2 regions of the Variovorax sp. J31P207 genome follow, and region 1 is predicted to be linked to the other one. Evidence: predicted binding sites of a transcription regulator. Region 1 holds the regulator's gene; the other holds the start of a gene.
The links. Region 1 encodes NrdR, which represses ribonucleotide reductase genes. Its sites were predicted from a motif close to CACNANATNTNGTG; they were not measured.

Region 1 (15,248 bases):
GCGCGGGATGCGTGCGGGCCGCAGGCTGGCCGCATCGACCCAGCCGATGCGGATCGTGCCTTCGCACAGCAGGGCCGGGCCCGATGCTGCGCCTTGCTCTGAATTTGATAGCACGCGCTGGGCGATTATCAGGGACGCCGAGCCGATCTGGCGCAGCTCGGCTGTAACCAGCAGTTCATCGTCGAGCCGGGCCGCGCGGTGGTACTTCAGCTGGGTTTCGCTGACCACGAAGATGCCGCCCGTGTCCTCGCGCAGCTGGCGCTGGGCAATGCCGAGGGAGCGCAGCCACTCGGTGCGGGCGCGCTCCATGAACTTCAGGTAGTTGGCATAGAACACGATGCCGCCGGCATCGGTGTCCTCCCAGTAGACGCGAATGGGCAGCGCAAAGCTCATTCGGTCAGGCGGCAACGGCGGCGCCGGCCCAGGCGCGCAGGCGGGCCACCGACTCCTCGAGGTGCGCCATCGAGCTGGCGGTCGAGAAGCGGATGAAGCGTCCGGTCTCGGCACTGCCGAAGTCGCGTCCGGGCGTGACCGCGACATGGGCTTGCTGCATCGCCTCGAAGGCGAAATCCCAGCTGCCGTCGATGCCGAGCTTCTCGGCCAACGAGGAGCAGTCGGCCCAGGCGTAGAAGGCGCCGTCGGGCATCACCGGCACTTTGAGCCCCAGCGCGTTCAGCTGCGGGATGAACCAGTCGCGACGGGCCTTGAACTCGGCCCGGCGGCGCTCGTACTCGGCGATGCTGTCGGCCTCGAAGCAGGCCAGCGCCGCGTATTGCGAGACCGTGCTGGCGCAGATGAAGAGGTTTTGCGCCAGGCGTTCGACCGCCGGCACCAGGGCATCGGGCACCACCAGCCAGCCGAGCCGCCAGCCGGTCATGTTGAAGTACTTGCTGAAGCTGTTGATGCTGATGACCTGGTCGTCGATCGCCAGCGCGGTCTGGCCGAACTGGTCGTCGTACGACAGGCCGAGATAGATCTCGTCGATCAGCGTGATCCCGCCGCGCGCGCTCACGACCTCGTGGATGCGGCGCAGTTCGTCGGGCGCGATCGAGGTGCCGGTCGGGTTCGAGGGCGAGGCCAGCAGCACGCCGCGGGTGCGCTCGGTCCAGGCCGCCTCGACCTTGGCGGCGCTGAGCTGGAAGCGCTCGGCCGCGGTGGTCGGCACCAGCACGGCGCGGCCGTCGGCCGCGGTCACGAAGTGGCGGTTGCAGGGGTAGCTGGGGTCGGGCAGCAGCATCTCGTCGCCGGCTTCGATGAGTGCCAGGCAGGCCAGCTGCAGCGCGGCCGAGGCCCCGGCCGTGATGACGATGCGGCGGGCCGGCACGTCGATCTTGAAGCGCTCGGCGTACCAGCCGCTGATGCGCTCGCGCAGGTGCTCGAGGCCGGTGGCCTGGGTGTACTGCGTGGCGCCGGCGCGGACCGCGCGCGCAGCGGCTTCCTGCACCAGCGGCGGCGCCGTGAAGTCGGGCTCGCCGATGTTCAGGAAGATCATCGGCCGGTCGGTGTGGGCGACCTCGCGCGCCAGCTTGGAGGCCGCCTTCGCGACCTCCATGACATAGAACGGCTCGATCCGTTCGGCCCGCTGCGAAATCCTCATGGCTTCGCCTTGCCGCTCAACCGGTCGGCCTCCACCTCGTCGGGACGCAGTTGGGGCGCCAGACCGTTGAGCACCGCGTTGACGTACTTGTGGCCGTCGGTGCCGCCGAATTCCTTGGCCAGCTCGATGCATTCGTTGAGCACCACGCGCCAGGGCACGTCGAGGCAATGCTTGAATTCGTAGACGCCGATCCACATCACGCCATGCTCGATCGGCGAGATCTCCTCCAGCTTGCGGTCGAGCAGCGGCACGATCAGGGCGTCGAGCTCGTCGGCGCTTTCGATCGACCCGTGCAGCAGCGCGTCGTAGTGGGCCGCGTCGGCCTTGTGGAAGCCGGCCAGGTCACGTGTGAACTGGTCGATCGAGGCGGCGTCGTTGCGCCCCACGAGGTGCTGGTAGAGGGCCTGCAAGGCGAACTCGCGGGCCCGGCTGCGGTTCGACTTGGCGGCGGCCTTGCGCGCCCCGGTGCTGGTGAGCCCGGTGCGGGTCTGGCGCGGCTTGCCGCTGGATGATTTGGTGTCTTCGGTCATGTAAGGGTGGCGAGCAGCTGCGCCATCTCGACCGCCACGCGCGCGGCGTCGCGGCCCTTGTCGGTTTGTCGCGCCACGGCTTGTTCGAGGTTCTCGGTGGTCAGGATCGCGTTGGCGATCGGGATGCGGTAGTCGAGCGCCAGCCGGCTCACGCTGGCGCCGGACTCGTTGGCCACCAGTTCGAAGTGGTAGGTCTCGCCGCGGATGATGCAGCCCAGCGCCACCAGGGCGTCGTAGCGCTCGCGCTCGGCCAGCGCCTGCAGCGCCACCGGGACTTCGAGCGCGCCGGGCACGCTCACGTGCTCGATGTCGTCGTCGGCGACGCCGAGCGCCGCGAGTTCATCCCGGCAGGCCTTGGCCAATGCGTCCGTGATGTCTTCGTTGAATCGCGCCTGCACGATCCCGATGCGGAGGCCCTTGCCGTCGAGCGCGACGTCGGCGCCCTTGTTCGCGTGTTGCATCAGAAGTTTTCTTTCGAGATGTAGCCGGCGATCTCGAGGCCGTAGCCGGCCGCCATGCTGGGCATGCGGCGCGGTGTGCCGAGCAGATTCATCTTGTGGACCCCGCACTCGCGCAGGATCTGGGCGCCGATGCCGTAGCTGCGCAGGTCCATGCGGCCGCGCTCGGGCGCCTGCGCCGGCCGCGCCGTGCCGTCGAACTGCGACAGCAGCTCGGCGCCGGTCTCGCCGCAGTTCAGCAGCACGGCCACGCCCTTGCCCTGGGCCGCGAGATGCGCCAGGCTGGCGTCGAGGCTCCAGGAATGCAGCGCGCGGTTGATTTCGAGCGCATCGAGCACCGACAGCGGCTCGTGCACGCGCACGTCGACCGTGTCGCCGGCATCCCACTTGCCGCGCACCAGCGCCAGGTGCACGCCGTTGCTGGGCTTGTCCTTGAAGGCGTGGGCGGTGAAGGGGCCCCAGGCGGTCTGGATCTCGCGGCAGCCGACCTTCTCGACCAAGGTCTCGGTGCGGCTGCGGTGCTCGATCAGGGCGGCGATGGTGCCGATCTTGATGTCGTGTTCGGCCGCGAACAGCTGCAGGTCGGGCAGGCGCGCCATCGTGCCGTCTTCGTTCATCACCTCGCAGATCACCGAGGCCGGCGAGCAGCCTGCCATGGCCGCCAGGTCGCAGCCGGCTTCGGTATGGCCGGCGCGCATCAGCACGCCGCCGTCGACCGCCTGCAGCGGGAAGATGTGGCCGGGCTGGACCAGGTCGGCGGCCACGGCGTTGGGCGCCACCGCGGCCTGCACGGTGCGCGAACGGTCGGCGGCCGAGATGCCGGTGGTGACGCCCTCGGCGGCCTCGATCGAGACCGTGAACGCGGTCGAGTGCTTGGCGCCGTTGCGCGCCACCATCGGCGGCAGCTGCAGCCGCTCGCACATCTCGCGCGACAACGTGAGGCAGATCAGGCCGCGCGCATGGCGGGCCATGAAGTTGATCGCCTCGGGCGTGACATGGTCGGCGGCGAGCACGATGTCGCCTTCGTTCTCGCGGTCTTCCTCGTCGACCAGGATCACCATGCGGCCGGCGCGCAGCTCGGCCACGATGTCTTCGACCGGTGATATCGGTGCGGGCGCACGGCCGCTGCGCGGGGCGCCGATCGGCGTGACGGATGCATTCATGGGAGCTTGTCTTGGGTAGGTGGTTGGATGGCGCCGGCCTGGAGCATGCGCTCCACGTAGCGGGCAACGGTGTCGATCTCGAGGTTGACCTGGCTGCCTGCCGTGAGGCCGCCGAGCGCGGTGTTCTCGACCGTGTGCGGGATCAGGTTGATGCTGACCTCGCTGCCGTCGGCGACGTCGTTCACGCTGTTGACGGTGAGGCTGACGCCGTTGATCGTGATCGAGCCCTTGTAGGCCAGGAAGCGGGCCAGCGCCGGCGGCGCCAGCACGCGCAGCTCCCAGCTTTCGCCGACGGGTTCGAAACGGCGCACCGTGCCGATGCCGTCGACATGGCCGGACACGATGTGGCCGCCCAGCCGGTCGCTGGCACGCAGCGCCTTCTCGAGGTTGACCCGTGTCTGCGCCTCCGACAGGCCTGCGGTCTTGTCGAGCGATTCGGCCGAGATGTCGATGGTGAACAGCTTTTGCGCCGGGTCGAGGGTGGTGACAGTCATGCAGGCGCCGTTGAGCGCGATGCTGTCGCCGAGCCCCACGTCGTCCAGATAGCCGTCGGGCACCGCAATGCTGAGACGCTTGCCGTGGGAGGAAGAACTGCCGAGGTCGTGGACGGCGGCGATGCGCCCCACGCCGGTGATGATTCCGGTGAACATCGCCGCATTTTCGCAGAGATGCGGGGGCTGCCCGGCCCGCTGCCTAAAACTTGTCCCGGCCGGCGACGCGGGCGACGATCCGCAGGTCGGGCCCGATCGCCTCGAACGACCGGAATTCGAGCGCCAGGGCCTCGTCCAGCGCAGTGAGCGGACCGCCCGCATGGGGCCGGCTGGCGATGCCCAGGCCATCGCCGATGAACTTCGGCGCCAGGTACAGCAGGATCTCGTCGACCAGGCCCTCGCGCATCAGCGAGCCGTTGAGCTTGTGGCCGGCCTCGACGTGCAGTTCGTTGACCTCGCGCCGGGCCAGGTCGGCGAGCAGGGCGGCCAGGTCGACCTTGCCGTCGGCGTTGGCCAGGCAACTGATGGTGGCGCCGCGGGCTTCGAGCGCGAGGGCCTTGGCCTCGTCGCGGGCGGCGGCGTAGATCCAGACCGGGCGCCCGATCTCGAACAGCCGGGCGTCGGGCGGGGTCTGCAGGCGGCTGTCGACGATCACCAGCGGCGGCTGGCGCACGGTCTCGACCAGCCGGACGTCCAGCCGCGGGTCGTCCTCGATCACCGTGCCGACGCCGGTCAGGATGGCGCCGGCGCGGGCGCGCCAGGCGTGGCCGTCGGCGCGGGCCCGCTCGCCCGTGATCCACTGGCTGGTGCCGTTCTCGAGTGCGGTCTTGCCGTCGATCGAGGCCGCGGCCTTGAGCCGGACCCAGGGGCTCTGGCGGACCATCCGACTGAAGAAGCCGAGGTTGAGTTCGCGCGCCTCCATCGCCAGCGGCCCGACTTCGACCTCGACGCCGGCGGCGCGCAGGCGCTCGAAGCCCTGGCCTGCGACCTTCGGGTTGGGGTCGGCGATCGACGCCACGACCCTGCGGATGCCGGCCTCGACCAGCGCATCGCAGCAGGGGCCGGTGCGGCCGTGGTGGGCGCAGGGTTCGAGCGTGACGAAGGCGGTCGCGCCAGCGGTCGAGGCGCCGCGGGCAGCGGCGTCGCGCAGGGCCATCACTTCGGCGTGCGGGCCGCCGGTGCGCTGGGTGTGTCCGCTGCCGACGATCCGGCCGTCGGGCGCGACGATGACGCAGCCGACCGCCGGATTCGGAGGCGCCATGGTGCTGGCCTCCTGCGCCAGCGAGAAGGCGAGAAGCATCGCTTCGGACGGGGTCGGATGCGTGGGCGGGCGGGGGGGCGTGGTGGTGCTCAGGATCGGACTTTCAGCGGTTCCAGCATTCGGCCTGGAGGGCCTCGGTGGCGCTGGCGGAAGCGAGGCCCCGGAGACCGGCCTGATCGAGCGTGAAGCCGCCGCATCTGTCGCCGACCTGGGCGCCCCGGGGGGTGGCGGTCAAAGTGTAGCCGCTGCCCCTGGCCTGCGAGGCCTCGAAGCCGATGGCATAGCTGTTTGAAGGCACGCCTTTCAAGGTCTCCGGGAAATCGGCTTCGTCGTCGAGATAGCTGCCCGTGTGGGTCGCGACGCGCTCGAGCCAGTGCGCCGCCTGCAGCAACCCGGTCCGGGCTTCGGCGCGCCGGCCGCGCCGAACGGCTTCGTGGTAGCTCGGCAGCGAAAGGGCGGCGAGGATGGCCACGATGGCGAGGGCGACCATGACCTCGATCATCGAGAAGGCCGCCGTTCGCCGGGGTCCGCGCCTCGGCGTCATTGCATCTGGCGCCAGCTCGGGCGCCGGATGAAGGTGCCGAGCCGATGCCGGGCAGGCGGCGCCTGCACGCCGGGGGCGGACACGCCGATTTCTTGCTGGGCGCCCCGGATGCCGACGCCGGGCCCGGTCTCGATGCGCGACGGCTGCCCGGCGGTCGCCGCCGGCACGTCGACGTAGAGCGGCGACTTGGGCGCCGCGCCGTTGACGATGTCGATCGTGGTTCGAAAGTGCCGTGCCGGGCTGGTTTTCGTTCCGTCGGCGTTCGCCGGAACGATGCTCCAGATGTCGATCAGGTCGCCCTCGAACCAGCTCGGGTGCTGCAGCACGCGCTCGCGCGCGACCGGCAAATCAAGGAACCACCCTCTGCGCGCCTGGCTGCCGCTGTAGGGGACGGGGTTGGACGACACCGTGCCGGGACCACGGCCCGCGCCGGTGCGCATGCTCTGCGCCACCAGCGCGGCGCGGCCGGTGTAGATCGGGCCCTGGCCCTGTGTCCTGACGCCGCTGACCGCGGAATCGTCGCGGACGCCGTAGACCGTCTGCACCTGGCTGTCGACGCGGTCGGCGACCGTGAGTTCGCGCCCGGTCCCGAATGCCAGCATCACGCCGCCGTCCGGATGCGCCTTCCAGACCGGTGCGGTCGTGATCGGCTGGCGCGACACGACGGAGCCGGGGCGGGTCGCGATGAACAAGGGAACCCCGCCGAAGGCGACTTCCCATTGACCGGGCGAGACTGCGCCGAGGTCGAACTTCCAGAGGTTGCCGTGCAGGTCGCCCGCATAGGCAAGGTCGGGGGTGCCGTTGCCGTCGAGGTCGATCAGGCGAGGCGCCGAAAGCCCGTTGCCGCGGCCCGCGACCTTGTCGCCCTCGGCAGCGATCTTGAACAGTTCCCGTCCTTCGTCGAGGTACTGGATCAGCAGGACAGCCCGTTCGTCGGCGCTGTTGTAGCCGTTGCCCATCACCAGCGCCCAGCGGCCGTTGTTCATGCGCGCGATCTGGCGGCTGAGTGCTGGATCGCCGGCTTCGATCACGGGGGCGCTCGTCAGGTGCCCGATGTCCCGGTCCAATCCGGCGGTGCGGGTGCGGTCGAGCACCACCAGCGCGGCTGCATTGACGGCGTCGAAGGTACTCGGATCGGTGACGTCCAGCACGAAATAGCCCCGGCCGCCGGCGCCGAGGAAGCCCGCGAGGTAGGTTCTCCACTGGCGGGCATCGCGGCTGCCGGGCGGCCCCAGATAGAGGTCGCCGCCAAGCGGCGAACCGTCGACGAAATAGGCGTGCTGGTAGCCGGGTTGGGTCAGCGACCCGATCCTGGGGTGCAGGCCTTCGGGCAGGTAGGCGATCTTCTCCTCGCCCGAGACTGCATCGAACCCGTGCAGCAGCCCGTCGTTGCCGCCGACATAGAGCATCGAGGGGCGCAAGCGGCTCGCGGCGCGAAAGGCCGCGTGATTTTCGGCGGCGTGCGGGCTCGAAGGCGGTCCCGCGAGCAGCCAGAGCTTGGAATTGACGATGTCACCCTGGCGCGATGGGCGCGCCCGCAGCGGTCCGGGCGGCGTGGCCGACTGCTCGCGGGTGCGGTCCCCCCGGATGTGGTCCAGCCTTTCCTTGGCCCGTTCGGCGGCATCGGGGGCGGTGTCGAGGACCCCATCGACGGTCATGAGTGCCTGCTGCTGGGCCAGCGAGAGCGCGGGCCACTTCCAGGAGATTCCGGTGGTGGCACCGTCTTCGGTCCTGGCCGAGAGCACCAGGCGGGTGGCGGGCCAGCGGTCGTCGCGGGCATCCATGAGGTTCGCGGTGCCCCACAGACCGGCAGTGTCGAGAGCAGCGGTCGTGGCCCGGATCCGATAGCCGGTGATCGAACCGCTCCAGCCCCGCGCGTCGTAGGCGGCCACGAAGAGTGCGGCGTCGAGCCGGCTCGAACCTGAACTGGCCACCAGGGAAGACAGGGCCGCGATGTCGACGGGCGCGGTGCTCAGCGGCAGGGGTTCGGCGAGGGCCGCGACGCTTCCCCAGCCGGTCGACACGATGGCGGACAGCAAGTTCATGCCGAAAGTGCTGTGGAGGGTCATCCGGGCCTCAGGAGCGATGCCGTTTCCATACCAGCGTGGTCTGGAGGACGGTTTGCGTGGCTGCCCGGTGCCCCTGGGCGATGGCCGTGATCCGGTAGACGAAGGGCGTCTCGCTGTCGGGGGCGAGCGCCTCGGCCGATCCGCCACGGGTCGCCACGGCGGTGTCGTAGGGGAGGAGCTCGACCCAGTACCAGGCTCGCTGCGCCGCGCCCGAGGCCAGCAGGGGATGGCCGCCGCCGGCCGTCTCGCCCCCGGTGTAGGCGCCATGGGACGCCGCCACCTTCTTCATCGCGGCCAGTGCCGCCGCGTCGGTCCAGAACTGCGCCATCACGCGATCGGGGACGCAGATCCCCGCCGCGCAGGAGGGTGACCTGCCGCCGAGGGCGGCTTGCAGGTCCGACAGTTCGCCGGCATCGGTGGGGTAGAACGCGCGTCCACCCGCGGCATCCAGAACGCTCCAGGCCCGGCAACCCGGGCCCACGCACGGCGAGCCATCGGCTTGCAGGCCCCGGATGTCGGATTCGGCGTCGCGCAGCATGGCCTGCGCGGCCTCGAACGTGCGCTGGTGGTCGCTGTCGATGCCGGTGGCCATTTCGTTGATCAGGGCGATGCGCGAGGACCCGAGCACCAGCAGGGTGGTCAGCAGCACCACCACGAAGACCACGAAGAGCGCGATGCCGCGTTGGCGTTGGCGGGACGCGCGGCTTCGCACCCGGGGCCTCATTGCGGGCGCAGGCTGAAGACGTTGCGCGACACCAGGTGCGCTCGTCCGTTGGAAGGCCGGTCGCCATGGCAGCCCCGGTAGACCTGCACTCGGTGCGGGCTTTTTTCGTTGCCTTGCAGGTCGAGGCAGATCTCGATCGCGGCGACGGCCCCCCAGCGCTTCAGCGCCTCGACCTCGCGGGCCTCCATGATCCGGACGCCGCCGGAACTGGCGACCCGGTAGCGGACCTGGAAGTCGGCGACACCGCTGACCAGCGGCTGCTTTCGGCGGCCGGTGCAGCTCAGTTGGCCCTTGGCATCGACTTCGAAGGTCGCGTCGACGCGCTCGCCGCCGGAAACGCCGGAGCCGCTGCAGTCGAACTGCCCCGGTGCCTTCGCCCAGGCGGTGGCGGCAAAGGCGACTGAGACCTTGTCGGGCGCGGCCCCCTTGCCATCGATGCCGAACACGGCGAAGTCCGTGCCGCCCGCCTGCGCACGGCTGGGACCGAACGCGTGGAGTCCGGTGACCTCGTTGCGCATCAACTCGACGGCGCCGGCCTGGCGGAACTGCAGCCCGATCACGTGCAGCGCATAGGCGCTTTGCTGCCGCAACTGGCCGAGGTCGGAGACGGCGCCGGCAGCCTCGCGCGACAGCAGCAGCGTGCCCAGGGCCGACATCACGACCAGCATGCCGACCACCAGCCCCGCAAGCAGTTCGAGCAGGCTCAGGCCGCGCTCCCGGCCCGGGCGCGGACGCGGACGGTCAAGGTTGGACATGCGCCAGGTGGCAGATGAGGCCCGTCGGGCAATCCAGACCCAAACCGGCCGGCGAGTCGACCACGAGGGCTTTGCGATAGGCCGCATCGCCCTCTGTGCGCTCGTTGGCGCGCCATGCCACCATCACGCCGAGCAGCTCCCCGCGACCGGCTTCGTGGCCGCTGTTTGCGAAGACCTGGCCTGCGCCGCGGGGCAGGGTGTCCGCGATCGCCAGCTTCCAGGCTGCGAGATCCCAGTGCGCCAGCATTCCGGCGTCGCAGGCGGCAATTCGGCAGTCGGCCCGGGCCAGCATCGGCCCCGGTTCGTCGGACTGGTCTTGCGGCGGGCCAAAGCCTTGGGGGTGGGTCTTGATGCGCTCAGCGAAATCCTCGATCAGCCGCACGGACTGGGCACGCCGCACGCTGGTCTGGGTTTCGGCGAGCGCTCGCAACTGCACGCCCAGCATGCCCAGCACCGCCACCGCGAGGATCGACATCGCTACCAGCGACTCGAGCAGGCTGATGCCGGCCTGGCGGCTCAATCGGGGCATTTGTCGGCCTGCTGGAACGCCTGGAGTCGACCGCCGGCGGACATGCACAGGACCATTGCGGCGATCTTGTCGTCGTTGCGGGCGGGGCTCAGCGCTACGCTGAATCCGAGGGTGTTGCCGAAGCGTCCCCAACGGTTCAGGGAGAGTTGCGAGGTCGCTTGCGCGGTGCGGAACATCACCTTCACGTGCTCGGGTGCGGGCCAGGCCTGGAGGATTTCGTCGCCGGCGCGTCGGGTGCCGTCTTCGGGGACCTCGGCAAGGATCTGCCATCCGCAGCTCCAGTCGGCGACTTCGCGGACCACGCAGCCGGGCGGCGAGGCCTTGCGCAGCGTGACGTGGCCGCCGCGCCGCAGCGCCTCCGCGCGCGCCAGGTAGATCGTGGCGGTCATGTCCTCGCCGGCGCGGCGCAGCCGATAGCGTTCGATGACGCCGCCGAAGCTCGGCATCGCGAGGGCAGCGAGGATCGCGGCGATGGCGAGCGCCGTGACCAGTTCGATCGTGCTGAGACCCGTGGATCGACCGAGGGGGCGGGACAGGTGAAGAGGCAGGGTGGGTATCACCGCCCGGATGCTAGGCGCGGCCGGACCCCTGGCCGACGCTCAACGGCCCGAGGGGCGCATCGTCATGACAGACGGCGGATTGCGGCCAGGGTCGACAAACCACGACCAATGTGAGGTCAGGGTGTCAGATGTCCCTGAGCAACTGCCTGAACTCGTCCACGTCCTCGAAGCTGCGGTAGACCGAGGCGAAGCGCACGTAGGCCACCTTGTCGAGCCGCTTGAGCTCGCGCATGACCAGTTCGCCGACCTTGGTCGATTCGATCTCCCGCAAGCCGCTGGACAGCAGCTCTTGTTCGATGCGCAGCAGCGCGTTGTCGATCTGTTCGATGCCGACCGGCCGCTTGCGCAGCGCCAGCATCATCGAGGCCCGCACCTTGGCGGTGTCGAAGTCGGCCCGGCTGCCGTCCTTCTTGACCACCACCGGGAAGTTGACGTCCGGCCGCTCGTAGGTGGTGAAGCGCTTGTCGCAGCCACCGCACTGGCGCCGGCGGCGCACGAAGTCGCCGTCTTCCGACACCCGGGTCTCCATGACCTGGGTCTCCAGATGACCGCAGAAGGGGCACTTCATGCGCTGTCGTGCCGGTTACTTGTAGACCGGGAAGCGGCTCGTGAGCGCGTGCACCTTGGCCCGCACCGCATCGATGTTCGCGGCGTCGCGCGGATTCTCGAGCACGTCGGCGATCAGGTTGGCGGTGGCGCGCGCTTCCTCGTCCTTGAAGCCGCGGGTGGTCATCGCCGGCGTGCCGATGCGCACGCCGCTGGTGACCATCGGCTTCTCGGGGTCGTTCGGGATCGCGTTCTTGTTGATCGTCATGTGGGCGGCGCCCAGCACGGCTTCGGCTTCCTTGCCGGTGATGCCCTTGGCGCGCAGGTCGACCAGCATCACGTGGCTTTCGGTGCGGCCGCTGACGATGCGCAGGCCGCGCTCGGTCAGCGTCTCGGCGACGATCCGGGCATTGGTCACGACCTGCTGCTGGTAGGCCTTGAACTCGGGCGACAGCGCCTCCTTGAAGGCCACCGCCTTGGCCGCGATCACGTGCATCAGCGGGCCTCCCTGCAGGCCGGGGAAGATGGCGCTGTTGATCGCCTTCTCGTGCTGCGACTTCATCAGGATGATGCCGCCGCGCGGGCCGCGCAGGCTCTTGTGGGTGGTCGAGGTGACGACGTCCGCGTGCGGCACCGGGTTCGGGTACACGCCCGCGGCCACCAGGCCGGCGTAGTGGGCGATGTCGACCATGAAGATGGCGCCGACATCCTTGGCGACCTTGGCGAAGCGCTCGAAGTCGATCCGCAGCGAATAGGCCGAGGCGCCGGCGATGATCAGTTTGGGCAGGTGTTCGTGCGCCTTGCGTTCCATGGCGTCGTAGTCGATGGCTTCCTCGGCGTTCAGGCCGTAGCTCACGACGTTGAACCACTTGCCGCTCATGTTGAGCGGCATGCCGTGGGTCAGGTGGCCGCCTTCGGCCAGGCTCATGCCCATGATGGTGTCGCCGGGCTTCAGGAAGGCCAGCATCACGGCCTCGTTGGCCGAGGCGCCGCAATGCGGCTGCACGTTGGCGGCGTCGGCGCCGAAGATCTGCTTGATGCGGTCGATGGCCAGCTGCTCGGCGACGTCGACGTGCTCGCAGCCGCCGTAATAGCGCTTGCCGGGATAGCCCTCGGCGTACTTGTTGGTGAGCTGCGAGCCCTGGGCGGCCATGACGGCCGGCGAGGCGTAGTTCTCGCTCGCGATCAGCTCGATGTGGTGCTCCTGGCGGGCGTTCTCGGCCTGGATGGCAGCCCAGATTTCAGGATCGGTCTGTTCGACCAGGATGTTGCGGTGGTACATGGCAGTCCTTCAAGACGATGGTCCTTGTTCTTCAACCAAACAAGGGCTGCCCAGGCGAACGGCTGATCACCCGCAAACGAACCGCGGGCGGCACGCTTCCCAGTGGTAGTCCACGTCAGCGCAATGCACCTGAAAAGGGTTGCGCCTATCGCCAGTCGCGTGCCGGCCGAGTGTAGCCGACCGCGGGCGCCGGCGCGGCCCGAAGGGCTACGAGTCCCCGAGCAGGGCGACTTGCTGCGGATCGGGCTGGGCCGGCTTGGCCGCTGCCGGCGGCGCCACGACCTGGACCGGATTGGTGCGCGGCGCCGGCGTCGTCGTGGGCGGCGCGCGGCCGGCGACCACCTGGCGCAGCCGCTCGTGCTCGGCCAGCACCTTGCCGGCATAGCCGCCGTCCTCGGTCAGATTGGCGGCGCCGACGTAGTAGCGCAGGCCGCCCTCGAGGGAGCCGGCGCGGGCGATGCATTCCTGCAGCACCTTGACGCCGACGCGCATGTTGGTCACGGGGTCGAAGGCGGTCAGGGTTCCGCCGGCGCTTTCGTACTTCTCGCCGTGGACCCGGGTCATCACCTGCATCAGGCCCTGGGCGCCGACCTGGCTCTGGGCGAAGGGATTGAAGCTGGACTCGACCGCCATGATCGCCAGGATCAGGGTCGGGTCGAGCTTGGTCTTCTTGCCGAGGTCGAACGCCTCGGCGACCAGCACGCTCAACGGCTCGGCTGCCACCCGGTACTTCTTGCTGAGCCAGTAGGCCACCGCGGCCTGCTGCTTGGGCAGTTCATGGGGGCTGGCAGCGGTGGTCCGCTCGATCGCGGTGGGCTCGAGGTCGCTGACCTCGACGGCCTCGGGCGCCGGCTTGCGCGATTGCAGCCAGCCCATCAGTTGCTCTTCGCCGGTCTGGCGCAGGTCCGGGCGGGCGGCCAGCGCCAGCACGGCGAACACGATGGCCAGGCCGAGCAGGGCGAAGCTGTTGTGGGTGATCTCGAAGAAGCCGTCGACCACATCGGACACGAAGGTCCGTAGCCCGCGGGCTGTGGCATCTAACGCCTGTTTCATCGCTCTTCCTTTCTGTGCGGCACCCGATCGCAGCGCCACGGGGGCGGAGCAGAAAGGAAGCGGCGCTTGGATTGGTACGAATCAGGCCCGCGCGAAAAGAGGGAGAGAGCGCGGCCGCCTGATCAAGCCGGCAGATGCCGGCAGCGGATTTGGGAGAGTCCGGCCACTCGGGGGCTCGGGAAAGATTGGCATTCTAGGGACCGCTAAATATCTGGTCAAGAATATGAAATAGGTCTGATATTCTAATTTCGATGTAAAGAAATGTATGAAATAGTGCACGAATCGGTGGCGCGGAGTCCATTGAAAACGCGATTTGCAATCCATCCGCATAGCGCATAGGCTCTACTTGCCTGAGCTATCAGGCGTCTACCAAGGTCCAGTGGCCCGACGAGCAAAATCCGACGGTCCAGCGGCTGAGGCCCAACGGTGGCAATCCCTTGCTGCCAGCATGACCGGAACGATTGAACTTCCGGTCGAGCGAAAAGATGGCATGGGTGTTTCGCCCGCCATCAAGCCCGGAGGCCTGACTTCGCGTCGAGCCGCCGGGCTTTCTCACTTTGGGGCCGCCACGGGTTTGGGGCACACTCCCCGTCGATGAATGCTGCTTTGCTGAAACAGAACAAATGGGTGCGGCGCGGGCTCTGGACGCTGCTGATCCTGCTGGCGGTCTGGGTGATCGCCTGGCTGGCGGTACCGCCGATCGTCAAGGGCCAGGTGCAGAAGATCGCCAGCGACAAGCTGGGCCGCCAGGTCACGGTGGGCAAGATCGAGTTCAAGCCCTGGACCCTCGAACTCGCGGTGAACGACCTGCGCATCGCCACCGCCGACGGCAGCCAGCCGCAGGTCGCCGTCAAGCGCATCTATGTCGACGCCGAGCTGCAGTCCATCCTGCGCCTCGCACCGGTGATCGACGCGGTCCGGATCGAGGCGCCGGCGATCCAGCTCACGCACCTCGCCGATGGCCGCTACGACATCGACGACATCCTGGCCCGGCTGACTCCCGCGCCGGAGCCTGCCGATGCGCCCAAGAAGGACCCGCCTCGGTTCGCCGTCTACAACATCGCGATCACCGACGGCGCCGTCGACTTCAGCGACGAAACCGTCAAGCGCCGCCACGAGTTGCGCGAATTCGCGCTCAGCGTGCCCTTTCTGAGCAACCTGGCCTCCAAGCGCGAGATCAAGACCGAACCGAAGCTGGCCTTCGTCCTCAACGGCAGCAAGTTCGATTCGGCGGCCGAGTCGACGCCCTTTGCCGCCAACCGCAAGACCGACGCCCGCATCAACTTCCAGGGGCTCGACCTGGTGCCCTACCTGGGCTACATCCCGGGCGGGCTGCCGATGGCGCTGAAGGCCGGCAAGCTGGATGCCGACCTGAAGATCGATTTCGAGCAGGCGGCGACCGCAGGCCTCAAGATCACCGGCAGCGTCGCGGCCAACGGCATCAAGGTGGTGGACGCGAAGGGGCACGACCTGCTCGGCTTCGATGCGCTCAAGATCGCGCTGGCCGACGTCCGCCCCCTGGAGCGCGTGGTTCATCTGAGCGAAGTGGCGCTGGCCGGGCCCGATCTGGTCGTGGCCCGCGATGCCGCGGGGCGCCTCAATCTGCTGGCGACCGACCCGGGCACCGGCGCGGCCGACAAGCCGGCGGCCCCGCCGGCGCCGGCCGCCGACGGCGCGGCCCCGGCG
Region 2 (15,248 bases), on a different contig from region 1:
GAGAGCTCGATGGCGGTGCAGTTCCGCGAACTCGATGCGCTCAACACTCAGATCGCGCAGCAGGCGCAGTTCCTGATCGAGACCCAGAACAACGAGCTGGCCCAGCGCATCGAGACCGCGCGCAAGCGGCTGATGCGGCTGGTGATCGCCGCCAGCGCGCTGGCGGCGGCGCTGGCGCTGGCCTTCGGCGTCTGGCTGGCGCGGCCCTTCAAGCGCCTGGAGCGCGCGATCGTCGGCCTCGGCGAGAACCGGCTCGACGTGCCGATCGACATCCACGGGCCGTCCGACGTGCGCCGGGTGTCGCAGCAGCTCGAGTGGCTGCGGCTGCGGCTGACCGAACTCGATGCCGACAAGGCACGTTTCCTGCGACACGTCTCGCATGAACTCAAGACTCCGCTGGCCGCCCTGCGCGAAGGCGTCTCGCTGCTGGAAGACGGCGTGACCGGCGCGCTCAACCCGGCCCAGCACGAAGTGACACAGATCCTGCAGCAGAACACGGTCGCGCTGCAGGGCCAGATCGAGGCCCTGCTGCGTTTCAACGCCGCCGCCTTCGAGGCCCGCGAACTGCGCCGCGAACGCACGCCGCTGCTGCCGCTGATCGAAGAGCAGATCGAGGCCCAGCGGCTGCAGTGGCAGGCCAACGGCCTCACGGTGCGCGCCGAGGGCGAGCCGATCTCGGTGGTGGTCGACCCGGTCAAGCTGGGAACCGCGGTGGCCAATCTGCTGTCGAACGCGATCCGCTTCTCGGCCCGCGGCGGCACCATCACGCTGACGGTGTCGAGCACCGCCGACACGGCGCAGATCGACATCGCCGACGCCGGCCCCGGCATCGCCGACGGCGACCGCGACCGCGTCTTCGAGCCTTTCTACCGCGGCGAGCGGCAGCCCCAGCACTCGGTCAAGGGCACCGGCATCGGGCTGTCGATCGTGCAGGAGTACATTGCAGCCCATGGCGGCCGCGTCACGCTGCTGCCCGAGGGACCGGGGGCGCGATTCCGCATCGCGCTGCCACGCTCCGCCTGACCTTCATCGCCCACGCGCCCATTCCTGAGTCCATGTTTTCTTCGATCGTTCGCGGATCCGCCATCGCCTTGAGCTGCGCCCTGCTGCTGGCCGGCTGCGCCGTGCCCCGCAAGCCGCCTCCCGCGCCGGTCGCGGTCGCGGTCGCCCCGACACCAGCGCCGCCGGCGATCACCCCGGTCGAGGCCGAGCCCCTGGCCCCCGCGACCCAGCCCGCCAGCCTCTTCACGCAATGGACCCAGGGCCCCGTGGGCGCCATGCTGGCCTATGCCGACAAGGTGCGGCCGCTGGGCGCACCCGAGCTGGCGGCCGAGCTCAACCGCCTGGGCGACCTGGTCGAGACGCCCGCGGTGCAGATGCAGATGGCGATCGTGCTGGCCCAGACCCGGGTCCCCGCCGATCTCGGGCGCGCCAGCGGCCTGCTGCAGCGCGTGATCTCCAATCCTTCCGCCGACGCCCTGCCGCTGCAGCCGCTGGCCCGCACGCTGGCGGCGCGCTACGCCGAGCAGCGCAAGGTCGAGGACGACCGCGACAAGCAGGCGCAGCAGCTGCGCGACAGCCAGCGCCGCATCGACCAGCTCAACGACCGCATCGAAGCCCTGCGCGCCATCGAGCGCAGCTTCGCGCGGCCCAATCCGGCGCCGGCGGCGCCGAAGCCGGCGCCATGAGCGCAATGCGAAGCACGAAGGTCACTTCATGAGCAGCGCGCCGACCCCGGCACCGAAGCCGCCCGATACAGCCGCGGTCCCGACGGCCCGCGGCGCCCGCCTGCTGGTGGTCGACGACGACGCCGACATGCTGCGCCTGCTGTCGATGCGGCTGATGTCGGCCGGCTACCAGGTCACGGCCGTGACCTCGGCCGAGTCGGCGCTGACCCAGCTCGAGATCGAACACCCCCAGCTGGTGCTCTCCGATGTCCGCCTGCCGGGCCGCGACGGCCTGGCGCTGTTCGACGAGATCCGCAAGCGCCATCCGACCCTGCCGGTGATCCTGCTGACCGCGCACGGCACCATTCCCGACGCGGTCGAGGCCACGGCGCGCGGCGTCTTCACCTACCTCACCAAGCCCTACGACGCCCGCGAGCTGCTCGAGAAGATCGGCCAGGCGCTGGCCCTGGGCGCGCCGGCCGCCGCGCCCGGCAAGGCCGGCGACGAAAGCTGGCGCGCCGAGATCGTGAGCCGCAGCAACCGCATGGCCGAGTTGCTGGCCGAGGCCCGGATGGTTGCCAAGTCCGACGCCAGCGTGCTGCTGCGCGGCGACAGCGGCGCCGGCAAGGAAGTGCTGGCGCGCGCCATCCACCGCGCCAGCGCGCGCGCCGACAAGCCGTTCGTGGCGGTCAACTGCGGCGCCATCCCCGAGGCGCTGCTCGAATCCGAGCTGTTCGGCCACATGAAGGGCGCGTTCACCGACGCGGTCGCCAACCACAAGGGCCTGTTCCAGCAGGCCGACGGCGGCACCCTGCTGCTCGACGAAATCGGGGACATGCCGCCGGCGCTGCAGGTCAAGCTGCTGCGGGTGCTTCAGGAGCGCGCGGTGCGCCCGCTCGGCGGCAGCCAGTCGATCGCGGTCGACGTCCGGATCATCTCGGCCACCCACCGCGACCTCGATGCCGCGATGGAGGCCGGCCAGTTCCGCGAAGACCTGTACTACCGCCTCAACGTCGTGACACTGAGCCTGCCGCCGCTGTCGGCGCGGCGCGAGGACATCCCGCTGCTGGCCAACCACTTCCTGCAGCGGCTGTCGACCAAGTACGGCAAGCGGCTGTCGGGCTTCGCGCCCGAGGCGCTGAAGGCGCTGACCACCGCCTCCTGGCCCGGCAACGTGCGGCAGCTGTTCAACGTCGTCGAACAGGTCTGCGCGCTGTCGAGCTCGCCGCTGATCCCGCTGGCGCTGGTGCAGCGCGCGCTGCGCGTTCCGAGCGTCGAGGTCCAGACCTACGCCGAGGCCAAGCAGCGTTTCGAGCGCGACTACCTGGTGGGCCTGCTCAAGCTGACCGACGGCAACGTGGCCGACGCGGCCCGCCTGGCCGACCGCAACCGCACCGAGTTCTACCGCCTGCTGCAGAAGCACGAACTCACGCCCGGCCACTTCAAGGCCGAGGCCCCGTCGCCGGGGGGCGAAAACGGTCGCTGACCAGCGACACGCCAAGTTGTTGATTTAATTGGGTTTTGTCGGTCAGGCTCGCAGGCTGTCGGGCCCAGGCGACAAATTCGGGGGTCTGGGGGGCGTTTCTGGCGCCCGAACCCTGTCGAAGAGCCGGAAATTCAATCCAAGCGATTGATTTCAAAGGGTTTTTCAGCCCTGGCACAGGGTTTGCCCCTGTACAGGCATGACAGCACTCACCAGCCCCTCTTTCGCACTGCGTCCGCAGCGCGACGGCCTGCGTCAAAAGCAGTTTTCCCTCTCGCGGCCCCGTGCCGCGGGTCAGTTGCTGGCAAGCCAGGCAGGCGCCGGCCATTGCGCTCCCGAGAGCGTCTTCAAGCGCTTTCCGGCAATCGGCGACACGCCCTCCTTCGACAAGCAACGCGGCTGAAGCACATGAAGCCCACCCACTACGCCCAACCGAAGCTGCTGGCCGAGAGCGATTTCTCGCACCGCAGCCCGCTGCGCGAGGAACGCCACCCGAATTCGGTGACGGCGCCCCCGATCAACCGCGGCTCCATGGCGCCCCGCCCCTGGCGCGGCTTCTGGAACAGCATCGGCACCGCCCTGCTGGTCAAGCTCGGCGCCGGCCGCAATGCCGCCGCCCAGGCCGCGCCCTCGGCCCGGCAACCGTGGCAGCGCGCCGCGGCCCAGCGCCGCCTCACCTTCCTGGCGCTGACGGTGCTCAGCACGGTGGCGGCCGCGACGCTGTTCGCCCGGGTCCAGCCCGACTACGACAACCTGTGGCTCGAATACAGCCAGATCGCGCTCTACGCCGTGCTGTCCGGCTGGGTCGTGACCGGTTTCGTGACCGCGCTGATGGGCTTCTATGTCTCGGTGCGCGGTGACAAGCACGCCCTGTCGGGCAAGCAGGTCGCCGACCATCCGATGAACCCCGAGGCACAGACGGCGATCATCATGCCGATCTGCAACGAGGACGTGGCGACCGTGTTCGCCGGCCTGCGCGCCACCTGCGAATCGGTGGCCGCCACCGGCCACGCGAAGCAGTTCGACGTCTTCGTGCTGTCCGACAGCTACACGCCCGAGATCGCGGCCGCCGAGCGCGCCGCCTGGGAAGACTTGCGCGCCGCACTGGCCGACAGCCCGAACCAGCCGCAGGTCGAGGTCTACTACCGCCTGCGCACCCGCCGCACGCACCGCAAGGCCGGCAACGTCGCCGACTTCTGCCGCCGCTGGGGCAAGGACTACCGCTACATGGTCGTGCTCGACGCCGACAGCGTCATGAGCGGCGACTGCCTGACCTCGATGGTCAAGCTGATGGAAGCCAACCCGACCGCCGGCATCATCCAGACCGCGACCCAGGCCATCGGCCACGTCACGCTGCACGCCCGCGCCCAGCAGTTCGCCTCGCGCATGACGGGCCGCCTGTTCACGCTCGGCATGCAGTTCTGGCAGCTCGGCGAGTCGCACTACTGGGGCCACAACGCGATCATCCGCGTCCAGCCCTTCATGGACCACTGCGCGCTGGCGCCCATCAAGGGCAAGGGCGGCATGGCGGGCGGCATCATGTCGCACGACTTCGTCGAAGCCGCGCTGATGCGCCGCGCCGGCTTCCACGTCTGGCTGGTCGCCGACCTGGTCGGCAGCTACGAGCAGCAGCCGCCGGACCTGCTGTCCGAGCTGCAGCGCGACCGCCGCTGGTGCCAGGGCAACCTGCAGAACGCCCGCCTGATGGCCGAGCCCGGCCTGCACCCGGTGCACCGCGCCATGTTCGTCACCGGCACCATGGCCTACTTCTCGGCGCCGCTGTGGCTGGCCTTCCTGACCCTGGGCACGGCGCTGTGGCTGACCGGTTCGAGCGTGGTCGAGCACTGGCTCGCGATGCCGATGGAACTCGTCGGCCTCTGGCTGTGGACCCTGTGCCTGCTGTTCCTGCCGCGCATCCTGGGCCTGGTCGCGGTCGTGATCCGCGGCGAGCAGCGCCAGTTCGGCGGCATCGGCGGCCTGCTCAAGAGCGCCACGCTCGAAAGCGCGATGGCCATCGTCCAGGCACCGGTGCGCATGCTGGCCCACTCCCTGTTCGTGGTGGTGGCCCTCACCGGCCTCAAGCTCGACTGGAAGTCGCCCCCGCGCGAAGCCGCCGCCGTGTCCTGGCGCATCGCGGTCTCGCAGCTGGCACCGATGTCCTTCGTGATCGCCGCGCTGGCCGTCGGCATCGCGCTGATCGACGCCAGCGCCCTGACCTGGCTGATGCCGGTGGGCCTGCCGCTGCTGCTGGCGATCCCGCTGACGGTGCTGACCAGCCAGATCGGCTTCGGCATTGCGCTGCGCGAACGCGGCTTTCTGCTGATTCCCGAGGAATCGCGCTCGCCGGCGGTGCTGCGCAGGGCCTGGATGCATGCGCTTCGGCTGTCCCGGCCGGTTGCGGCCTGAGCAGGTTCGAGCCTTTGAGAAAAAGCCCCGCGATGCGGGGCTTTTTCGTTGGTGGCTGCGGCCGGGGCGCGCTCACGCCGACGGCGTACTCTGCTCCGCGAATGTCCCCCGCCCTTCGGGCTCCTCCTTTATTTCGCTGCGCAGAGCACACCATCGGCGCGAGCCGTCAAGCCGGTGGTTCATCCTCGGCAGCACCCCACGGCGCTACCCGTGCCGAGGGCACCGGGTGGCCCCCGCAGCGAAGTAAAGGAGGAGGCCGCAGGCCGGGGGACATGAGCGGAGGGGGCCACCCGGTGCCCTCGGCACGCGCCCCAGCGGACCAGGGGTGCGCCAGAAAAGGCGCCTGCGCGGATCCAAGGACTCAGAAGCGCGGCATCCCGCCCCCGCCCATCGGCGGCATGCCCTTCATGCCACCCATGCGCTTCATCATCTTCATGAGGCCGCCACCCTTCATCTTCTTCATCATGGTCTGCATCTGCTCGAACTCGTTGAGCAGCCGGTTCACTTCCTGCACCTGAACCCCGGCGCCGGCGGCGATGCGGCGCTTGCGGGTGGCCTTGAGCAGTTCGGGCTTGCGCCGCTCCTGCGGCGTCATGCTGTTGATGATCCCTTCCTTGCGCCGGATGTCGCGCTCGGCCCGGGTCATGTCGGCCTCGGTGGCCTTGGCCGCCATCTGGGCGGGCAGCTTGTCCATGATGCTCGAGAGCCCACCCATCTGCTTCATCTGCTGCAGCTGGCCGAGGAAGTCGTTCAGGTCGAAACCGACGCCGCTCTTGACCTTGGCCGCCAGCTTCTGCGCCGCCGCCACGTCGACCCCGGCCGTGACCTGCTCGACCAGCGCGACGATGTCGCCCATGCCCAGGATGCGGCCGGCATGGCGCTCGGCATCGAAGACCTCGAGGCCGTCGATCTTCTCGCTGACGCCGGCGAACTTGATCGGCACGCCGGTGACCTGCCGCACCGACAGCGCGGCCCCGCCGCGCGAGTCGCCGTCGGTCTTGGTCAGGATGATGCCGGTCAGCGGCAGCGCTTCCTTGAAGGCCTTGGCGGTGTTGATCGCGTCCTGGCCCTGCATCGCGTCGACCACGAACAGCGTCTCGACCGGGTCCAGCGCCGCGTGCAGCTGCTGGATTTCCTGCATCAGCACCTCGTCGATGGCGAGGCGGCCGGCGGTGTCGACCAGCAGCACGTCGAAGAAGTGCCGCTTGGCGTGGTCGAGCGCGGCACGCGCGATGTCGAGCGGCTTCTGGTCGGGCGTGCTCGGGAACCATTCGGCGCCGGCCTGCTTCGTCACCGTCTTGAGCTGCTCGATGGCGGCCGGCCGGTAGACGTCGCCGGACACGGTCAGCACCTTCTTCTTGCGTTTCTCGATCAGGTGCTTGGCCAGCTTGGCGGTGGTGGTGGTCTTGCCGGCGCCCTGCAGGCCGGCCATCAGGATCACGGCCGGCGGCTGGGCGGCGAGGTTGATGTCGGCCACGCCCTCGCCCATGGTGGCGGCGAGCTCGCGGTTCACGATGCCGACCAGCGCCTGGCCCGGCTTCAGCGAGCCCAGCACCTCCTGGCCGAGCGCCTTTTCCTTGACGCGGGCGACGAAGTCGCGCACCACCGGCAGCGCGACGTCGGCCTCGAGCAGGGCCATGCGCACCTCGCGCAGCATGTCCTGGACGTTGCTTTCGGTGATGCGGGCCTGGCCGCTGACCTGTTTGACGAGGCGGGAGAATTTTTCTGTGAGGGCGCTGGCCATGATGCTTCCCGCTGGACGGGACCGGTATGAAGACGGGAGCGGCGGCATTCCGCAGAAGGCGAGAAGCTAAACTCCAGCCGATGATTTTAGCGATCCCCTCCCCGCTCGGCGTGGCACTGGGCATCGCCACCGCCGCCGCCTATGGCGTCACCGCCGCCGCCGCCTCCCGCCTCAGCCGCTCCTCGACCCAGTGGCTGCTGGCGCTGGCCTGGCTGCTGCACGGCCTGACGCTGGCCACCGGGCTGGCCGGCGGCACGCCGCGCTTCGGCTTCGCGCCGGCGATTTCGGTGACGGCCTGGCTGGTGTTGACGGTCTACGCCATCGAAAGCAGCCTCTATCCCCAGCTCAAGGTGCGCCGCGCGCTGGCGGTGCTGGGCGCGGTCGCGGTGATGCTGGCCGTGCTGTTGCCCGGCACGCCGCTGCATGTCTCGGCCTCGCCGTGGCTGCCGCTGCACCTGGCGCTGGGCATCGCTTCCTACGGCCTGTTCGGCGCCGCCGTGGTCCACGCCTGGCTCATGACGCGGGCCGAAAAGCAGATCCGGCTGGCGGCCGAACCGCAGGGCGGCGTCCCGCTGCTGACGATGGAACGGCTCACCTTCCGCTTCGTGACCGCGGGCTTCGTGCTGTTGTCGGCCACGCTGCTGGCCGGCCTGCTGTTCAGCGAGACGCTGTACGGCGGCGCGGTGCGCGGCTGGAAGTGGGACCACAAGACCGTCTTCTCGGTGCTGGCCTGGCTCACGTTCGCGATCCTCCTGACCGGCCGCGCCCGCTTCGGCTGGCGCGGCCGCACCGCGCGGCGGGTGCTCTACGCGGGCTCGGCGCTGCTGCTGCTGGCCTACGTGGGCTCGCGCTTCGTGCTCGAAGTCGTTCTTTCTCGCGCCACCTCATGAAATACCTGCTCGTCTTCGCGGTGGTCTTCATCGCGGTCTGGCTCTGGCGCAAGAACCGGCGCGAAGAGATGCAATCGCGCCCGCCGCCGCAAAAACCCCCCGCCGTCGGCGCGCCGCAGGCCATGGTCCGCTGCGCGCACTGCGGCCTCCACCTGCCCGCCGCCGACGCGATCGCCGGCCCCGACGGCGCCGTGTTCTGCAGCGTCGCCCACCGCCAGGCAGCGAGCCGATGAAACACCCCGCGCCGCGCCTGCCATGACCGCGCTCCTGCGTGCCCGGGGCGAGCCGGCGACCGACTGGAGTTCGCTCGAACACTTCAACGGCCAGAGCACCGCGCTGAAGCGCCTGTGGCGTGGCTTCGTGGCCGCGCGCTGCTTCGTGGCGATGGTGCTGCTGCTGCTCCAGGCGCTGGCCTTCGTGCTCGGACAGGCGACGCAATCGGCCACCGTCGCCCTGTGCGCCGGCTATCTGGTCGCCACCTTGCTGGCCGCGCGCTATGCGCCGGTGCAGCAGATCCGCAGCCTGGGCCGGACCTGGCTCGCGACCATCGGCATCGACCTCGTGGTCTTCGCCGCGCTGCAGGTGCTGCAGGTCGGGGGCATCAATTATTCGCCGCTGTTCGCGCTGCCCGTGCTGATGGGGGCCGTGCTGGGCAGCGGCGCCGTCGGTCTCGGCACCACCGCGGCCGCCACCCTGCTGCTGCTGGGCCACGCGACCTGGTACTGGCTCGAGCAACCGGGCGACACCTCGCCGCGCTTCGTGCAGGCGGCGCTGACCGGCACCGGCCTGTTCGTGGTCGCGCTGATCGCCCACGAGATGGCCCGCCGGCTCACGCGCGAGGAAGCGCTGGCCCAGCGCAACCGCAGCGCGGCGCAGATGCACGCGCTGGTCAACGACCTGGTGATCGAGACCCTCAGCGAGGGCGTGCTGGTGCTCGATTCGGAGGGCCAGGTCCATGCCGCCAACCCTGCCGCCGATGCGATCCTGGGCCAGGGCCTGGCCCAGATGGAGCTGCCGTTCAAGCTCGACGCCCACCCGGCCTGGGTCGCGCTGGCCGCGCTGGCGCGCCAGACCTTTGCCCGGCGCAGCCCGCAGTCGAAGGAGATCCCGGTCGCCCAGGCCCAGGGCGCGGCGCGCGAGGTGCGGGTGCGCACCCGGCTGACCCGCTCGCCGGACCCGAACTCGGAAAGCCTGTGCGTGATGTTCCTGCAGGACCTGCGCGAGCTCGAGGCCCGCATCCGGACCGAGAAGCTGGCCGCCATGGGCCGCATGTCGGCCGCCGTGGCGCACGAGATCCGCAATCCACTGGCCGCGATCACCCAGGCCAGCGCCCTGCTGGCCGAGGACCTGGTCGACCCGGCGCACCGCCAGCTGACCACCATGGTGCAGCAGAACGCCCAGCGCCTGTCGCGCATCGTCGACGACGTGCTCGACGTCGCCCGGGCCCGGCAGCAGCGCGTGCTGCCGCTGGGCGAGCAGGTGGCGCTCGATGCCACCGTGCGCACGCTGGCCGAGGAATGGGTGCTGCATTCGCAGCGGCAGGGCGTGCTGCTGGTGCTCGACGCGCCGGGTCGCGACGTCCGCTTCGACATCGAGCACCTGCGCCGCATCCTCGTGAACCTGCTCGACAACGCGGCGCGCTACGCCGGCGACCGCGACGGCTCGATCCAGGTGGCGACCCGGCTCAACCCCGCCGGCCGGGCCACGCTGCAGATCTGGAGCGACGGCGCGCCGCTCGAACCGGCGGTGCAGCGGCATCTCTTCGAACCTTTCTTTTCGTCCGAGAGCCGCTCGAGCGGCCTGGGCCTGTTCCTGTGCCGCGAGCTGTGCGAGCGGCACGGCGCCACCATCGGCTACGAGCGCCGCGCACTGTCGGCGGCCGGGCCCGAAGGCAACGAGTTCTTCGTTTCGTTTGCCGACGCCGAGACCCGGCTGACACAATAGCCGCGTGAGCACCCTCCATCCGTCCACGCCGCGCCCCGCCCAGATCCTGGTCGTCGACGACGAACCCGACCTGCGCACGCTCTATGAACTCACGCTGCTGCGCGAGGGCTACCGGGTCGAAGCCGCCGGCAGCGTGGCCGAGGCTTCCCAGCACCTGGACGCCGGCCGCTTCGACGCCGTGATCACCGACATGCGGCTGCCCGACGGGCTCGGCATGGAGATCCTGCAGCGCATCCAGCAAGACCAGCGCGGCGAGCGCTGCGTCGTCATGACCGCCTACGGCTCGGCCGAGAACGCGGTCGAGGCCCTCAAGGCCGGCGCCTTCGACTACCTCACCAAGCCGGTCGACCTGAAGCAGTTCCGTGCCGTGGTGGCTTCCGCGGTGCAGGCCACCGCGCAGCTGGCCGGGGCGCGGGCGGCCCGGCCGGTCGACGACCGGGTCGACGACGGCGCCAAGATCGCCAGCGCGGTCGGCAGCGGCGGCGCCGCCGCACTCGAGCGGCTGGTCGGCGACTCCGAGCCGATGCGCATCGTCAAGGCCCGCATCGCCAAGGTGGCGCGCGGCATGGCGCCGGTACTCGTGCGCGGCGAATCCGGCACCGGCAAGGAACTGGTCGCCCGCGCCGTCCATGCCTGCAGCCAGCGCAGCGACGGTCCCTTCGTCGCGGTCAACTGCGGCGCCATTCCCGAGAACCTGCTCGAAGCCGAGTTCTTCGGCGCCCGTAAGGGCTCCTACACGGGCTCCGCACAAGACCGCGATGGCTATTTCCAGGCTGCGCGCGGCGGCACGCTGTTCCTCGACGAGATCGGCGACCTGCCGCTGGCCATGCAGTCCAAGCTGCTGCGCGCGATCCAGGAACGCAGCGTGCGGCCGATCGGCTCGACCCAGGAGGACGCGGTCGACGTCCGCATCGTGAGCGCCACCCACAAGGACCTGCAGTCCGAGGTCCAGGCCAGCCGGTTCCGGCAAGACCTGTTCTACCGCCTCAACGTGATCGAGATCGCGGTGCCCGCGCTGCGCGAGCGTCGCGGCGACCTGCCGGCGCTGTGCAAGGCCCTGCTGGCGCGGATCGCGCGCGATGCCGGCATGCCGGTGCCGACCTTGTCGGCCGAGGTGCTGCAGCTGCTCGCCGAGCATCCGCTGCACGGCAACGTGCGCGAACTCGAGAACCTGCTGCACCGGGCCGTGGCCTTGAGCGACGGCGACATGCTGCACCTCGACTTCGTCGACAGCACCTTGCAGCCGAGCGAGCTGCCGCTGCGCGAGCCGGCCGCGCCGGCCTACGCCGCCGCCGCCCCGTCCGCGGCCGCCATCGCATCGCCCCCGAAGGGCGGCGCCGCCGAGGTGCCGAACGACCTGCAGGGCTACCTCGACCAGCAGGAGCGCGAGATCCTGATCCGCGCGCTGCAGGAAACCGGCTTCAACCGCACCGCCGCGGCGGCCCGGCTGGGCCTGAGCCTGCGACAGATCCGCTATCGGATCGCGCGGCTGGGCATCGCGACTCCGAACGGCGACGGCGCCGATGAATGAGCCCGGTCTCTGGCGCGATGGCTGGTATCGCTTCGCGCGCCCGCTGCGCTCGCCCAACTTCGGACCGCGGCCGGCCGGCGCCGACATCGACCTGATCGTGCTGCATTCGATCAGCCTGCCGCCGGGGCAGTACGGCGGCGACCAGGTCCAGCAGCTGTTCACCAATCGCCTCGACTGGGACGCGCATCCCTACTTCGGCAGCATCCGCGGCCTCGAGGTCTCCGCGCACTTCTATGTGCGGCGCAATGGCGAGCTCTGGCAGTTCGTGAGCTGCGACGACCGCGCCTGGCATGCCGGTGCGTCGTCCTGGCGCGGCCGCGCCAACTGCAACGACGATTCGATCGGCATCGAGCTCGAAGGCATCGAGGGCGGGCCCTTCGAGAGTGCCCAGTACGAGACCCTGGCCAGCCTCTGCCCGGCGATTGCGCAGCGCCACCCGATCCGCTTCATCGCCGGCCACCAGCACATCGCACCCGGCCGCAAGGAAGACCCGGGCGCCGGCTTCGACTGGCGCCTGCTGCGCGAGCAGCTCGGCTGGGACGGCGCGATGTTTCCCCCGGACACCATCGGCCGCTAGTTTTTTTCAATCGCCGGACGGCTCGCGATGCGTCCGCACGACGGCTTGCCCAGAGCGGCCCAAGTGCAGCAACCATGCGGTTTCCAAGCCCAAAAACGGCCGCAACGCCCGTCGGACGGGGGCTGCGCTAACGTCGATCAACGGACACGGGGCACAAGCGCATTCCAGCCTCGCCATGCACCTAAAAACATTTTTTAACATTTATGGAAAACACTACATCTAGTGGGTTGTAGACCCATGGGACCCTAGATATAGTGTGTCCTGCCCGGCGCCCGACGCCCAAACCCATGGCCGCCCTGGCACCGCCGCCCCAACAAGAATTGCCAACCGAGGTTTCGCATGCAAACTGCCCTGAACACCCCCTCCGCCTCCCATTCCGCTTCCTCGACGCCGCTCCAGCAGCGCGATGTCGCCGGCTCACCGGCCGGCAACGCGCTGGCCCACTACCAGATCATCCGCCGCAACGGCGCGGTGGTGCCCTTCGAGCCCAACAAGATCGCGATCGCGATGATGAAGGCCTTCCTCGCCGTGCACGGCACCCAGGGCGCGGCATCGGCCAGCGTGCGCGAGACGGTCGACAGCCTGACCCAGGCCGTGGTGCGCGCGATGGTGCGCTCGCGTCCCGGCGGCGGCACCTTCCACATCGAAGACGTGCAGGACCAGGTCGAGCTCGGCCTGATGCGCGGCGGCCACCACGAAATCGCACGCGCCTACGTGCTGTACCGCGAGCGCCGCTCCCAGGAGCGCAGCAAGCAGGGCGAGCAGGAAGCCCCGATCGCGGTCTCCACGCTGCACGTGCTGGACCGTGGCGAGCGCGTCGCGCTCGACCTCAACGAGCTCAAGGGCCTGATCGAATCCGCCTGCACCGACCTCGGCGACAGCATCACGGCCGGCCCGATCGTGGCCGAGACCATGCGCAACCTGTATGACGGCGTGCCGCTCGACGAGGTCTACAAGGCCTCGATCCTGGCCGCCCGCACGCTGATCGAGAAAGACCCCGACTACACCTTCGCCACCGCCCGCCTGCTGCTGCACACGATCTTCAAGGAAGTGATCGGCCGCGAAGTGCCGCTGGCCGAACGGGCCCAGGCCTACGCCGACTACTTCCCGCACTTCATCAAGAAGGGCGTCGACAACGAGCTGCTCGACGAGAAGCTGCTGCAGTTCGACCTGGCCCGACTGGGCGCGGCGCTCAAGCCCGAGCGCGACCTGCAGTTCGACTACCTCGGCCTGCAGACCCTGTACGACCGCTACTTCCTGCACGTGCGCAAGTCGCGCATCGAGCTGCCGCAAGCCTTCTTCATGCGCGTCGCGATGGGCCTGTCGCTCAACGAGATCGACCGCGAAGCCCGCGCCATCGAGTTCTACGAGGTGATGTCCTCGTTCGACTTCATGTCGAGCACCCCGACCCTGTTCAACAGCGGCACCCTGCGCTCGCAGCTGTCGAGCTGCTACCTGACCACCGTGCCCGACGACCTGGACGGCATCTACGAATCCATCAAGGAAAACGCGTTGCTGTCGAAGTTCGCCGGCGGCCTCGGCAACGACTGGACCCGCGTGCGCGCCCTCGGCAGCCACATCAAGGGCACCAACGGCGAATCGCAGGGCGTCGTGCCCTTCCTCAAGGTGGTCAACGACACCGCGGTGGCGGTCAACCAGGGCGGCAAACGCAAGGGCGCGGTCTGCACCTATCTCGAAACGTGGCACCTCGACATCGAGGAATTCCTCGAACTGCGCAAGAACACCGGCGACGACCGCCGCCGCACGCACGACATGAACACGGCCAACTGGATCCCCGACCTGTTCATGCGCCGCGTCATGGAAAAGGGCAGCTGGACCCTGTTCTCGCCGTCGAACGTGCCCGACCTGCACGACAAGTTCGGCCTCGACTTCGAGACCGCCTACGTCGCCTACGAAGAAAAGGCCGCCCGCGGCGAGATCACGCCGAGCCGCACGCTGCAGGCGTCGGACCTCTGGCGCAAGATGCTCACGATGCTGTTCGAGACCGGCCATCCCTGGATCACCTTCAAGGACGCCTGCAACGTGCGCTCGCCGCAGCAGCACGCCGGCGTGGTCCATTCGTCGAACCTCTGCACCGAGATCACGCTCAACACCAGCGACACCGAAACCGCGGTCTGCAACCTCGGCTCGGTCAACCTGCTGCAGCACCTGAAGGACGGCAAGGTCGACCAGGCCAAGCTCCAGCGCACCATCTCCACCGCGATGCGGATGCTCGACAACGTGATCGACATCAATTACTACGCGGTCAAGAAGGCGCGCGACTCCAACCTGCGCCACCGCCCGGTCGGCCTCGGCCTGATGGGCTTCCAGGACGCGCTCTATGAGCTGCGCATCCCCTACGCCTCGCAGGACGCCGTGCAGTTCGCCGACGAATCCATGGAAGCGATCTGCTACCACGCCTACTGGGCCTCGACCGAGCTGGCGCGCGAACGCGGCAAGTACTCGAGCTACAAGGGCTCGCTGTGGGACAAGGGCGTGCTGCCGCCCGACACCCTCGACCTGCTCGAGAAGGCCCGCGGCGGCTACGTCGAGGTCGACCGCTCGTCGACGCTCGACTGGGACGCGCTGCGCCAGAAGATCAAGACCGACGGCATGCGCAACTCCAACTGCGTCGCCATCGCGCCGACCGCCACCATCTCGAACATCATCGGCGTCGACGCCTCGATCGAACCCTGCTTCGGCAACCTGTCGGTCAAGTCCAACCTGTCGGGCGAATTCACGGTCATCAACCACTACCTGGTGCGCGACCTCAAGCGCCTGGGCCTGTGGGACGACGTGATGGTGATGGACCTGAAGCACTTCGACGGCTCGCTGCGCCCGATCGACCGCGTGCCGCAAGACGTCAAGGCGCTCTACGCCACCGCCTTCGAGGTCGAGACCACCTGGCTCGTCGAGGCCGCGGCACGGCGCCAGAAGTGGATCGACCAGGCGCAGTCGCTCAACATCTACATGGCCGGCGCATCGGGCAAGAAGCTCGACGACACC

Region 2: a site for NrdR is predicted at 12,454-12,467, ahead of QTI68_RS20065 (ribonucleoside-diphosphate reductase subunit alpha). Genes of this name have one in related genera too.

What each region holds. Positions count from the first base shown of each region.
Region 1 is NZ_JASZYN010000004.1:249,290-264,537, reverse strand. It holds gene ybgC (tol-pal system-associated acyl-CoA thioesterase) at 1-393, opposite strand, end outside; gene QTI68_RS15855 (pyridoxal phosphate-dependent aminotransferase) at 398-1,597, opposite strand; gene nusB (transcription antitermination factor NusB) at 1,594-2,127, opposite strand; gene ribH (6,7-dimethyl-8-ribityllumazine synthase) at 2,124-2,588, opposite strand; gene ribBA (bifunctional 3,4-dihydroxy-2-butanone-4-phosphate synthase/GTP cyclohydrolase II) at 2,588-3,748, opposite strand; gene QTI68_RS15835 (riboflavin synthase) at 3,745-4,398, opposite strand; gene ribD (bifunctional diaminohydroxyphosphoribosylaminopyrimidine deaminase/5-amino-6-(5-phosphoribosylamino)uracil reductase RibD) at 4,442-5,539, opposite strand; gene QTI68_RS15825 (type IV pilin protein) at 5,604-6,044, opposite strand; gene QTI68_RS15820 (pilus assembly protein) at 6,041-8,089, opposite strand; gene QTI68_RS15815 (pilus assembly PilX family protein) at 8,121-8,825, opposite strand; gene QTI68_RS15810 (hypothetical protein) at 8,834-9,592, opposite strand; gene pilV (type IV pilus modification protein PilV) at 9,579-10,112, opposite strand; gene QTI68_RS15800 (GspH/FimT family protein) at 10,109-10,681, opposite strand; gene nrdR (transcriptional regulator NrdR) at 10,806-11,249, opposite strand; gene glyA (serine hydroxymethyltransferase) at 11,265-12,509, opposite strand; ZMP/ZTP riboswitch at 12,551-12,678, opposite strand; gene QTI68_RS15785 (lytic transglycosylase domain-containing protein) at 12,717-13,562, opposite strand; gene QTI68_RS15780 (DUF748 domain-containing protein) at 14,157-15,248, shown strand, end outside.
Region 2 is NZ_JASZYN010000005.1:459,050-474,297, forward strand. It holds gene QTI68_RS20010 (sensor histidine kinase) at 1-1,023, shown strand, start outside; gene QTI68_RS20015 (hypothetical protein) at 1,056-1,688, shown strand; gene QTI68_RS20020 (sigma 54-interacting transcriptional regulator) at 1,816-3,153, shown strand; gene QTI68_RS20025 (hypothetical protein) at 3,350-3,553, shown strand; gene mdoH (glucans biosynthesis glucosyltransferase MdoH) at 3,559-5,556, shown strand; gene ffh (signal recognition particle protein) at 5,918-7,300, opposite strand; gene QTI68_RS20040 (cytochrome C assembly family protein) at 7,381-8,190, shown strand; gene QTI68_RS20045 (PP0621 family protein) at 8,187-8,423, shown strand; gene QTI68_RS20050 (two-component system sensor histidine kinase NtrB) at 8,446-10,134, shown strand; gene QTI68_RS20055 (sigma-54-dependent transcriptional regulator) at 10,139-11,665, shown strand; gene ampD (1,6-anhydro-N-acetylmuramyl-L-alanine amidase AmpD) at 11,658-12,242, shown strand; gene QTI68_RS20065 (ribonucleoside-diphosphate reductase subunit alpha) at 12,582-15,248, shown strand, end outside.